2 regions of the Streptomyces sp. NPDC060366 genome follow, and region 2 is predicted to be linked to the other one. Evidence: riboswitches for the same ligand, from Rfam matches in the RefSeq annotation. Region 2 holds a riboswitch; the other holds the start of a gene.
The links. Region 2 has a riboswitch for S-adenosylmethionine ahead of thrC (threonine synthase). Riboswitches for the same ligand answer to the same signal wherever they lie in the genome.

Region 1 (4,811 bases), on a different contig from region 2:
TTCCCCGGCCACGACATCGTGGCGCGGTTCTACTCCATCCACATCCTGATTCTTCCGGGCATCCTGCTCGGGCTCGTGGTGGCGCACCTGATCCTGGTCTTCTACCACAAGCACACGCAGTTCGCGGGCCCCGGCAAGACCAACAACAACGTGGTCGGCGCGCCGTTCCTGCCGATCTACATGGCCAAGGCCGGCGGGTTCTTCTTCCTGGTCTTCGGTGTCATCACGATCATCTCGGCCATCGCCACGATCAACCCGGTGTGGGCGATCGGCCCGTACCGGCCGGACCTGGTCTCCACCGGAGCACAGCCGGACTGGTATCTGGGCTTCTCCGAGGGCCTGATCCGGGTGATGCCCGGCTGGGAGATCAACTTCTGGGGCCATACGCTCGTCCTGGGCGTGTTCATCCCGCTGATGATCTTCCCGCTGGTTCTGGTGGCCCTCGCGGTCTACCCGTTCATCGAGTCCTGGATCACCGGCGACAAGCGCGAGCACCACATCCTGGACCGGCCGCGCAACGCGCCGACCCGGACCGCCTTCGGCGTGGCGTGGCTGACCCTGTACGTCATCCTGCTCATCGGCGGCGGGAACGACATCTGGGCCACCCACTTCCACCTGTCGATCAACACGATCACCTGGTTCATCAGGATCGCGTTCTTCGTCGGCCCGGTGATCGCGTTCGTGATCACCAAGCGGTTCTGTCTGGGACTTCAGCGCCGCGACGCCGAGAAGGTGCTGCACGGACGCGAGTCCGGCATCATCAAGCGGCTGCCGCACGGTGAGTTCGTGGAGGTCCACCAGCCGCTGAACCAGAGCGACCTGCACACGCTGACCGCTCACGAGCAGTACAAGCCGGCCGAGATCGGGCCGACTGTCGACGAGAACGGTGTCGAGCGCAAGACCTCACCGGCGGAGAAGCTGCGGGTCAAGCTGAACAAGGGCTACTACGGCGAGGGAAGCCAGATCCCCAAGCCGACGGCCGAGGAGTACACGGAGATCACGAGCGGCCACGGCCACCACTGATCGAGCACCACCGTACGTTCAGGGCCCCGGCCCGGTCCCCTTTCGAGGGACCGGGCCGGGGCCCTCGTACGTGGGAGTACGCAGGGAGCATGGGCCGGCCGGCCCACGCTCCGGCAGCCACGCTGTCCGTACTTCGGGCGGCGGGTCTTGGATCGCGGGCGGCGCGGATAGGCTGACGCCTGGCAGCACGGGCAGCACGGCGGTGCGCCCGTCCACAGACCCCAGGAGCGAGCATGAGCAGCGCTGTTACACCGGCCGGAGGCGACACCCTGGCGGCGCGTTCCTGGCCGGGGGTACTGAACCCGCTGCTGCGTGGTCAGGACCTCGACGCCGGCGACACGGCGTGGGCCATGGACCGCATCATGAGCGGCGAGGCCACGGACGCCCAGATCGCGGGCTTCGCCGTCGCGCTGCGCGCCAAGGGCGAGACCGTGGACGAGGTCTCGGGACTGGTGCGCGCCATGTACGAGCACGCCAACACCATCGAGGTGCCCGGCGCCACGGTCGATGTCGTCGGCACCGGCGGCGACCTGGCCAAGACGGTCAACATCTCCACGATGGCGGCGATCGTGGTGGCCGGGGCGGGCGGCAAGGTCGTCAAGCACGGCAGCCGCGCGGCCTCCTCCGCGAGCGGTGCCTCCGACGTGCTGGAGAAGCTCGGCGTCAATCTGGAGCTGACGCCGCAGCGGGTCGTGGAGGTCGTCGAGGAGGCGGGCATCACCTTCTGCTTCGCGGTGAAGTTCCACCCGGCGCTGCGTTACGCGGCCAAGGCCCGCAAGGAGCTGGGCGCGCAGACCACGTTCAACATCCTGGGGCCGCTCACCAACCCGGCGCGGGTCCGCTCCCAGGCGGTCGGCGTGGCGGACAGCCGGATGGCGCCGATCGTGGCCGGGGTGCTCGCCGAGCGGGGCAACTCCTCGCTCGTCTTCCGCGGCGACGACGGTCTGGACGAGCTGACGACGACGGCCACTTCACACGTATGGGTGGTTCGGGACGGCCGCGTCACCGAGGAGACCTTCGACCCGAGGGACATCGGCCTGGAGCTGGTCCCGATCGAGGCGCTGCGGGGTGCGGACGCCTCGTACAACGCGGATGTCGCGCGCCGGCTGCTCGACGGCGAGACCGGCCCCGTACGGGACGCGGTCCTGCTGAACGCGGCGGCGGCGCTGGTGGCGCTGGAGCGGGGCGACGGCACGCTGAACGACCAACTCGCGGCGGGAATGGCGCGGGCGGCGACCGCGGTCGACTCGGGCGCGGCGAAGGCAACGCTGGAGCGCTGGGTCTCGGCGAGCAACTTGTAGCCGCCGGGGTTCGTCCTCAATCGCCGGACGGGCTGCATTTGCAGCCCGTCCGGCGATTGAGGACACCAACGTCCCGTATCGCGGACGCCGTCTGGGCCCGTGGCGTATCCGTGGGGTAATCTCAGCCCAGGTCATGAGTGACAGCGACTACGGCCCCGGCCCGCTGTCCGGCAACCCTCCGTCCGTGGCGGGGTGCCCCGGGTGAAGACCAGGCCGCAGGCAGCGAGGTCTGCGGCAAGCGCGGACCCCTGGACATCGTTCGGATGTCGTCATCCCTGGGGTCCTGGTCCTCGAGGGAGCAGTCTCGTGAGCAAGCGAATGCGATAGGGCCTTCGGCCCGCTCCCGGTGCGATCCGCGCCGGGCACAGGGCCAGAGCCCTCTTCAGTGAGTCCCACACCGCAGGCGCACCCGCACGCCGTCACGGCATCCGCCGTCGCGTCGTCGCGTCCGCCTGTCGGGTCCTGATGCCGTTTCCGCCTCGTCCTGCCGGGAGATACCGCCATGTCCGTACCCACCGACGCCCTCGACCGCACCAGCACCGGCCAGCCGCTGCCCGTACTCGGCTGTGACGTCACCGTTCCCCTGGTCACCGGCGGCGAAGTCAGCTACGCCGCCCTCGACTACGCGGCCAGCGCCCCCGCTCTGCGGCGGGTCTGGGACGACGTCGCCGCCTACGCCCCGTACTACGGCAGCGTCCACCGCGGCGCCGGATACCTCTCGCAGCTCTCCACCGACCTCTTCGAGAACAGCCGCCGTACCGTCGCCGGTTTCCTCGGCTGTCGTGAGGACGACCAGGTCGTCTTCACCCGGTCCACCACCGACTCGCTCAACCTGCTCGCCGCCGCGCTGCCCGCCGGCTGCGAGGTGTTCGTCTTCGAGACCGAGCACCACGCGTCGCTGCTGCCCTGGCGTGACGCCCGCGTCAGCTACCTCGACGCGCCGCGCACCCCCGCCGAGGCCGTCGCCACCCTGGAGCGCGCCCTCGCGGGCCGCGACCCGAAGGGCCCCGCTCTGGTGTGTGTCACCGGCGCGTCCAACGTGACCGGCGAGCTGTGGCCCGTGACCGAACTGGCCGCCGCCGCGCACGCCCACGGCGCGCGCATCGTCCTCGACGCCGCGCAGCTCGCCCCGCACCACCCCGTGGACATCGCGGAGCTGGACGTGGACTGGGTGGCCTTCTCCGGGCACAAGCTCTACGCGCCGTTCGGCTCCGGTGTGCTCGCGGGCCGCGCCGACTGGCTGCGGGAGTCGGAGCCGTACCTCGCCGGTGGCGGCGCCAGCCGGAAGGTCGCGCGCCGCGCCGACGGCGGTGTGGACGTCGAGTGGCACACCACCGCGGCCCGGCACGAGGCCGGATCGCCGAACGTCATCGGTGTGTACGCGATCGCCTCGGCCTGCAAGGCGCTCACCGAGGCGGGTTTCGACCGGCTCGTCGAGCGCGAGCAGGAACTCGTCGCGCGGGTGCGCGCGGGTCTCGCCGAGGTGCCCGAGGTGCGGGTGCTCTCGCTCTTCGGTGACGACGCCCCCCGGGTGGGCGTCATCTCCTTCGTCGTCGACGGCTGGAACAGCTCGCACTTCGCCGCCGCGCTCTCGGCGGAGTACGGCATCGGCGTACGGGACGGGCTGTTCTGCGCCCACCCGCTCGTGCGGACCCTGCTGGGCGGTGACGCGGGGGACCCGGGGGAGTGCGGCGCGCCGGACGCCGGTCCCGGTGAGAGGTCGCTCAACGCCATCCGGGTCAGCTTCGGGGCCGGTACGCCGGACGAGCACGTGGAGCGGTTCACCGGCGCGGTCAAGGAACTCGTACGGGACGGGGCGCGCTGGAACTACCGTACCGAGGACGGCCGTTGCGTCCCCGACCGCGGCTGACGCGCGGACCGGGCCTGCCCCCGGGGCAGGCCCCGCCCGTTACGCGTCGAGGCCGATCGCGAAGGCGGCTTCCAGGTCGTGCTGGGAGTACGTACGGAACGCGACGTGCGTGTCCGTGGCCTCGACGCCCGGGATCTTGCTGATGCTGCCGGGAATGACGTCCGCCAGATCGTCGTGCCTGGCGACGCGGACCATGGCGATCAGGTCGTAGGTACCGGTGACGGAGAAGACCTCGCTGACGCTCTCCAGCGCCGCGATCGACTCGGCGATCTCGGGGATCCGGTCGACGCTGGTCTTGATGAGCACGATCGCGGTGATCACGGTTGACGTTCTCCCTCGGTGGCCGCGGAACGGGACTTCACTCTAGCCGTCCGGCGGAAAAGCACCCACGCGGCGACGAAGCCGAGCGCGAAGCCCACCAGATGCGCCAGATAGGCGACGCCAGGGCCCGGCTTCGCGTTGTGGGCCGCCAGCCACTGGAGGGCGAACCAGAAGATCAGGACGATCCAGGCGGGAAAGCGCAGCGGCAGGAAGAAAAGGAACGGAAAGAGGCTGGTGACGCGCGCACTGGGAAGGAGACAGAGGAAGGCGCCCAGCACACCGGAGATCGCGCCCGA
Region 2 (4,811 bases):
GCTGAATGTATCTGCCCAACTGCCCTCTGCAACAGGTCAATCGGACGAGAATTATGGGCATGGCCGAACACGCAAAGGGGTGAATTGCCGGGCCACCAGGGGCAAGTCGGGCCGGGCAAAGCGCAAGGAACCGCGCAAACAGCGTCCACACTTTGACCGCATCTTGTCGCGAACTCATATGCTCGTGGCACAGGCGGCGGCGGGGCTACCCCAACTGTACCGCGTTCAACCTCATGGAATTGCCCCCTCCGTTTCTCTTGCGGAGGGGGCAACACCGTTCACCGTGCGTGCTGTTCGGCCGTACGTCCGGCCGTACGTTCAGCCTCCGGCGACCGCCGGGATGATCGAGATGCCGGCACCGTCCGGAGTGGCGGTCTCCAGGCCCTGCTCGAAGCGGACGTCGTCGTCGTTCACGTACACGTTGACGAAGCGCCGGAGCTTGCCCTGGTCGTCCAGGACGCGGGCGGCGATGCCCGGGTGGTTGGTCTCCAGGGACTCGATGACCTGGGAGAGGGTCGTGCCCTCGGCCGGGACCTCGGCCTTCCCGCCGGTGTACGTACGGAGGATGGTGGGGATGCGGACGTTCACGCTCATCGGTTTCTGCCTTCCGGGAAGTAGCGGGTTGGTGAGGTGCTCAACGCGCCAGACCGGCGGCGCGGAACGCGTCGAGGCTCGGCGGGATCGTCGCGGTCGGCCCCGTCGTCGGCGCGACGGCGTCCAGCGTCTTGAGCCCGTCACCGGTGTTCAGCACGACCGTCGTGAGCGCCGGGTCGAGCAGACCCGCCTCGATGAGCTTGCGCGTCACGCCCACGGTCACCCCGCCCGCCGTCTCGGCGAAGATCCCCTCGGTCCGCGCGAGCAGCTTGATCGCGTCGACGACCTGCTCGTCGTTCACGTCCTCCACGGCGCCGCCCGTGCGGCGGGCGATGTCCAGGACGTACGGGCCGTCGGCCGGGTTGCCGATCGCCAGCGACTTGGCGATCGTGTTCGGCTTCTGCGGCCGTACGACGTCGTGACCGGCCTTGAAGGCGACGGACACCGGCGAACAGCCCTCGGCCTGCGCGCCGAAGATCTTGTACGGCTTGTCCTCGACCAGGCCGAGCGCGATCAGCTCCTTGAGCCCCTTGTCGATCTTCGTCAGCTGCGAGCCGGACGCGACGGGGATGACGAGCTGGTCGGGCAGCACCCAGCCGAGCTGCTCGCAGATCTCGTACGCGAGGGTCTTCGAGCCCTCGCCGTAGTACGGGCGGAGGTTGACGTTGACGAAGCCCCAGCCCTCGCCCAGCGGGTCGCCGATGAGCTCCGAGCAGAAGCGGTTGACGTCGTCGTAGTTGCCCTCGATGCCGACGAGTTCACCGCCGTAGATCGCGGCCATGACGACCTTGCCCTGCTCCAGGTCGTGCGGGATGAACACACAGGAGCGGAAGCCGGCGCGGGCCGCGGCGGCTCCGACGGCGCCCGCGAGATTGCCGGTGGAGGAGCAGGAGAGCGTGGTGAAGCCGAAGGCGCGCGCCGCCTCGACGGCGATGGCGACGACGCGGTCCTTGAAGGAGTGCGTCGGGTTGCCGGAGTCGTCCTTCACGTAGAGGCCGCCGGTGACGCCCAGCTCACGGGCGAGGTTGTCGGCCTTGACGAGCTTGGTGAAGCCGGGGTTGATGTTCGGCTTCGACGCGACGTCGGCGGGGACGGGCAGCAGCGGGGCGTAGCGCCAGATGTTGTCGGGACCCGCGGCGATGCGCTTCTTCAGGTCCTCGGGGTCGCCCGTCGGCAGGTCGTAGGCCACTTCGAGAGGGCCGAAACAGCTCTGACAGGCGAAGATCGGGCCGAGTTCGAAGCGTTCCCCGCATTCGCGGCACGAGAGGGCGGCGGCGGGTCCGAGGTCCACGGTGCCGGCGTCGGATGCTGCTGATCCGGTGGCGGTGGCGGCGTCGTCGGTGTTGGAAACAGTCTGCACAGCCATGAAGGCGAGGGCCCTTTCCTCATCTTCCTCGCGACGCATCTCGCCGCGAGACGGAATTGGCACCTTCCCCACCGTGACCTCGCGGTCGGCGGGAGGGTTGCCGGGGCTTCAACGGGCCGTTCCCTCTGCCCCTCTGGATGAGCGGTATTCGATTGTCAGCCTGACGACCCCCGACGTGCGACGGTCATCCGCGTTGTTCAAGACTGTAACCGAACCCCTGGACGGTTGAAGGCCTCGTCCGATCCGCGAGATGGAGATCACGTGCTGGAAGAGGTGGAGCGCTGGCTGGCCCGGCGGTCCTGGTCCGCGGCGGACCGGCCGCTCGGTCTGCTGGCCGCGGCGAAGCAGGGTACGCAGGTCAGCGTGGTGCTCCCGGCCCTGAACGAGGCGGCGACGGTCGGCCGGATCGTGTCGGTGATCCGGCGCGAACTGATGTCGGGCCCGGCGCCGCTCGTCGACGAGCTGGTGGTGATCGACTCGGGCTCGACCGACCGTACGGGGGAGGTCGCGGCGGCGGCCGGGGCGCGCGTGGTGCACCGGGACGACATCCTGCCGAGGCTGCCGGCCGTGCCGGGCAAGGGCGAGGTGCTGTGGCGCTCGCTGCTGGTGACGAGCGGCGACATCGTCTGTTTCGTGGACGCGGACCTGAAGGACTTCTCGGCGGATTTCGTGTCGGGGATCGTGGGGCCGCTGCTGACCGAGCCGGACGTGCTGTTCGTGAAGGCGATGTACGACCGTCCGCTCGGCGACGAGCCGGGCCAGGGCGGCCGGGTGACGGAGCTGGTGGCGCGTCCGCTGCTGAATCTGCACTGGCCGCTGCTCGCGGGATTCGTGCAGCCGCTGGGCGGCGAGTACGCGGTACGGCGCTCGCTGCTGGAGCGGCTGCCGTTCCCGGTCGGTTACGGGGTGGAGCTGGGGCTGCTCGTGGACGCGCTGCACACGGTGGGGCTGGACGCGCTGGGCCAGGTCGACGTCGGGGTGCGCAGGCACCGGCACCAGGACGGGCAGGCGCTGGGGCGGATGGCGGCGGCGATCTACCGGACGGCGCAGCTGCGGCTGTCGCGGGGGCATCTGGTGCGGCCGGCGCTGACGCAGTTCGAGCGGGGCGAGGGCGGCTTCGAGCCGCGTACGCACGCGGTGGACACGGAGGAGCGGCCGCCGATGCGGGAGATCGCGGAGTACACGGCGCGGCGCGCGGCGTAGGGGCGTAGGGCGTAAGGGCGCAGGGCGTGCCGTGACGGTCTCACCGGGCCCGTCCGGTTGCCGGGCGTCGCCGCGTGGCATTACCGGTCCGTTCGTATGATTTGCGTATATTGCCCGGTATGGCGATGAGCGCGGTGACCCTGACCACGGAACAGCTCTGGCTGCTGGGCGGCGTGGCCCTCGCCCTCGTGGGCGCCGGGGTGGTGGCGCTGGCGGCGAGCCGGGGCCGGGGGCGTGGCTGATCCTCGCCGACCTGAATCCGTACGTTTGAGCGTTTGTGCGACGGGCTAGATTTCGGCACATGGTCTCCGAGCAAGCCGCCCAGGTTCTCGTCGCGTCCAATCGCGGCCCCGTCTCGTACACGCTCGGTGAGGACGGCGAGCTGACCTCCGGGCGCGGCGGCGGCGGGCTCGTCTCGGGTCTCTCGGCCATCGGGCCCGACACGAACGCGGTGTGGGTGTGCGCGGCCCTCGGTGACGGCGACCGCGAGGCCGTGCGGCGCACCGGCGGCCGGCTGGACACCGGCGACACGGGCGGGCAGCGGGTCAGGATGCTCGGCATCCCGCCGGAGGTCTACGCGGACGCGTACAACGGCGTCGCGAACTCCACGCTCTGGTTCGTCCATCACCTGCTCTACCAAACTCCCCTGGAGCCGGCCTTCGACTCGGACTTCCGGGCGCGATGGGCGTCCTACGAGGCGTACAACCGCGCGTTCGCCGAGGCCCTGGCCGACGAGGCCGGCGACGGCGCGGCCGTCCTGGTCCAGGACTACCACCTGGCCCTGGTGCCGGGCATGCTCCGGGCGCTGCGGCCCGATCTGCGGATCGGGCACTTCTCGCACACGCCGTGGGCCCCGGTCGACTACTTCCGGCTGCTGCCCGACGACATCGCGCGCCAACTGCTGCGCGGCATCCTCGGCGCCGACCGGGCCGCGTTCCTGACCCACCGCTGGGCCGACGCGTTCACCGCGTGCTGTACGGAGCTGCTGGGCGGGACGGGGAAAACGCAGATCGGGGTGCACGGCCTGGGCGCCGACGCGGACTTCCTGCGGGAGCGTGCGCACCGGCCCGACGTCGACGAGCGGCTGGCCGAGCTGCGGGAGCAGATCGGCGGCCCGGACGGCGCGCCGCGCAGGACGATCGTGCGGGTGGACCGCACGGAGCTGTCGAAGAACATCGTGCGCGGGATGCTCGCCTACCGGCAGTTGCTGACGGACCGTCCGGAGTGGCGCGAGCGGGTCACGCATGTGGCGTTCGCCTATCCGTCCCGGCAGGACCTGGCGGTCTACCGCGACTACACGGCCCGTGTCCAGGAGGTGGCCGACGAGATCAACTCCGCCTACGGCACGCCCGGTTGGACGCCGGTGGTGCTGCACGTCAAGGACGACTTCGCGCGCTCGCTCGCCGCGTACCGCCTCGCGGACGTGGCGCTGGTCAACCCGATCCGCGACGGTATGAACCTGGTCGCGAAGGAGATCCCGGTCGTCTCGGAGACGGGCTGCGCGCTGGTGCTGTCGCGCGAGGCGGGCGCGTACGAGGAGCTGGGCGACGACGCGCTGGTGGTGAACCCGTACGACGTGTCGGCCACGGCGGCGGCCCTGCACGAGGCCCTGACGATGGACGACGACGACCGTACAGCGCGGACGAAG

Region 1: linked by a shared signal. The riboswitch ahead of ACFWHU_RS06485 (aminotransferase class V-fold PLP-dependent enzyme) and the one ahead of thrC (threonine synthase) in region 2 are both predicted to bind S-adenosylmethionine.

Annotation. Positions count from the first base shown of each region.
Region 1 covers NZ_JBHXDC010000002.1:394,069-398,879, reverse strand. Annotated here, with positions in the region: gene ACFWHU_RS06495 (cytochrome bc complex cytochrome b subunit) at 1-1,023, shown strand, start outside; gene trpD (anthranilate phosphoribosyltransferase) at 1,257-2,324, shown strand; SAM riboswitch class IV at 2,454-2,571, shown strand; gene ACFWHU_RS06485 (aminotransferase class V-fold PLP-dependent enzyme) at 2,827-4,194, shown strand; gene ACFWHU_RS06480 (Lrp/AsnC family transcriptional regulator) at 4,234-4,515, opposite strand; gene ACFWHU_RS06475 (rhomboid family intramembrane serine protease) at 4,512-4,811, opposite strand, start outside.
Region 2 covers NZ_JBHXDC010000012.1:66,582-71,392, forward strand. Annotated here, with positions in the region: gene ACFWHU_RS26395 (ubiquitin-like small modifier protein 1) at 319-594, opposite strand; gene thrC (threonine synthase) at 635-1,960, opposite strand; SAM riboswitch class I at 1,977-2,104, opposite strand; gene ACFWHU_RS26405 (glucosyl-3-phosphoglycerate synthase) at 2,222-3,163, shown strand; gene ACFWHU_RS26410 (hypothetical protein) at 3,283-3,405, shown strand; gene ACFWHU_RS26415 (trehalose-6-phosphate synthase) at 3,465-4,811, shown strand, end outside.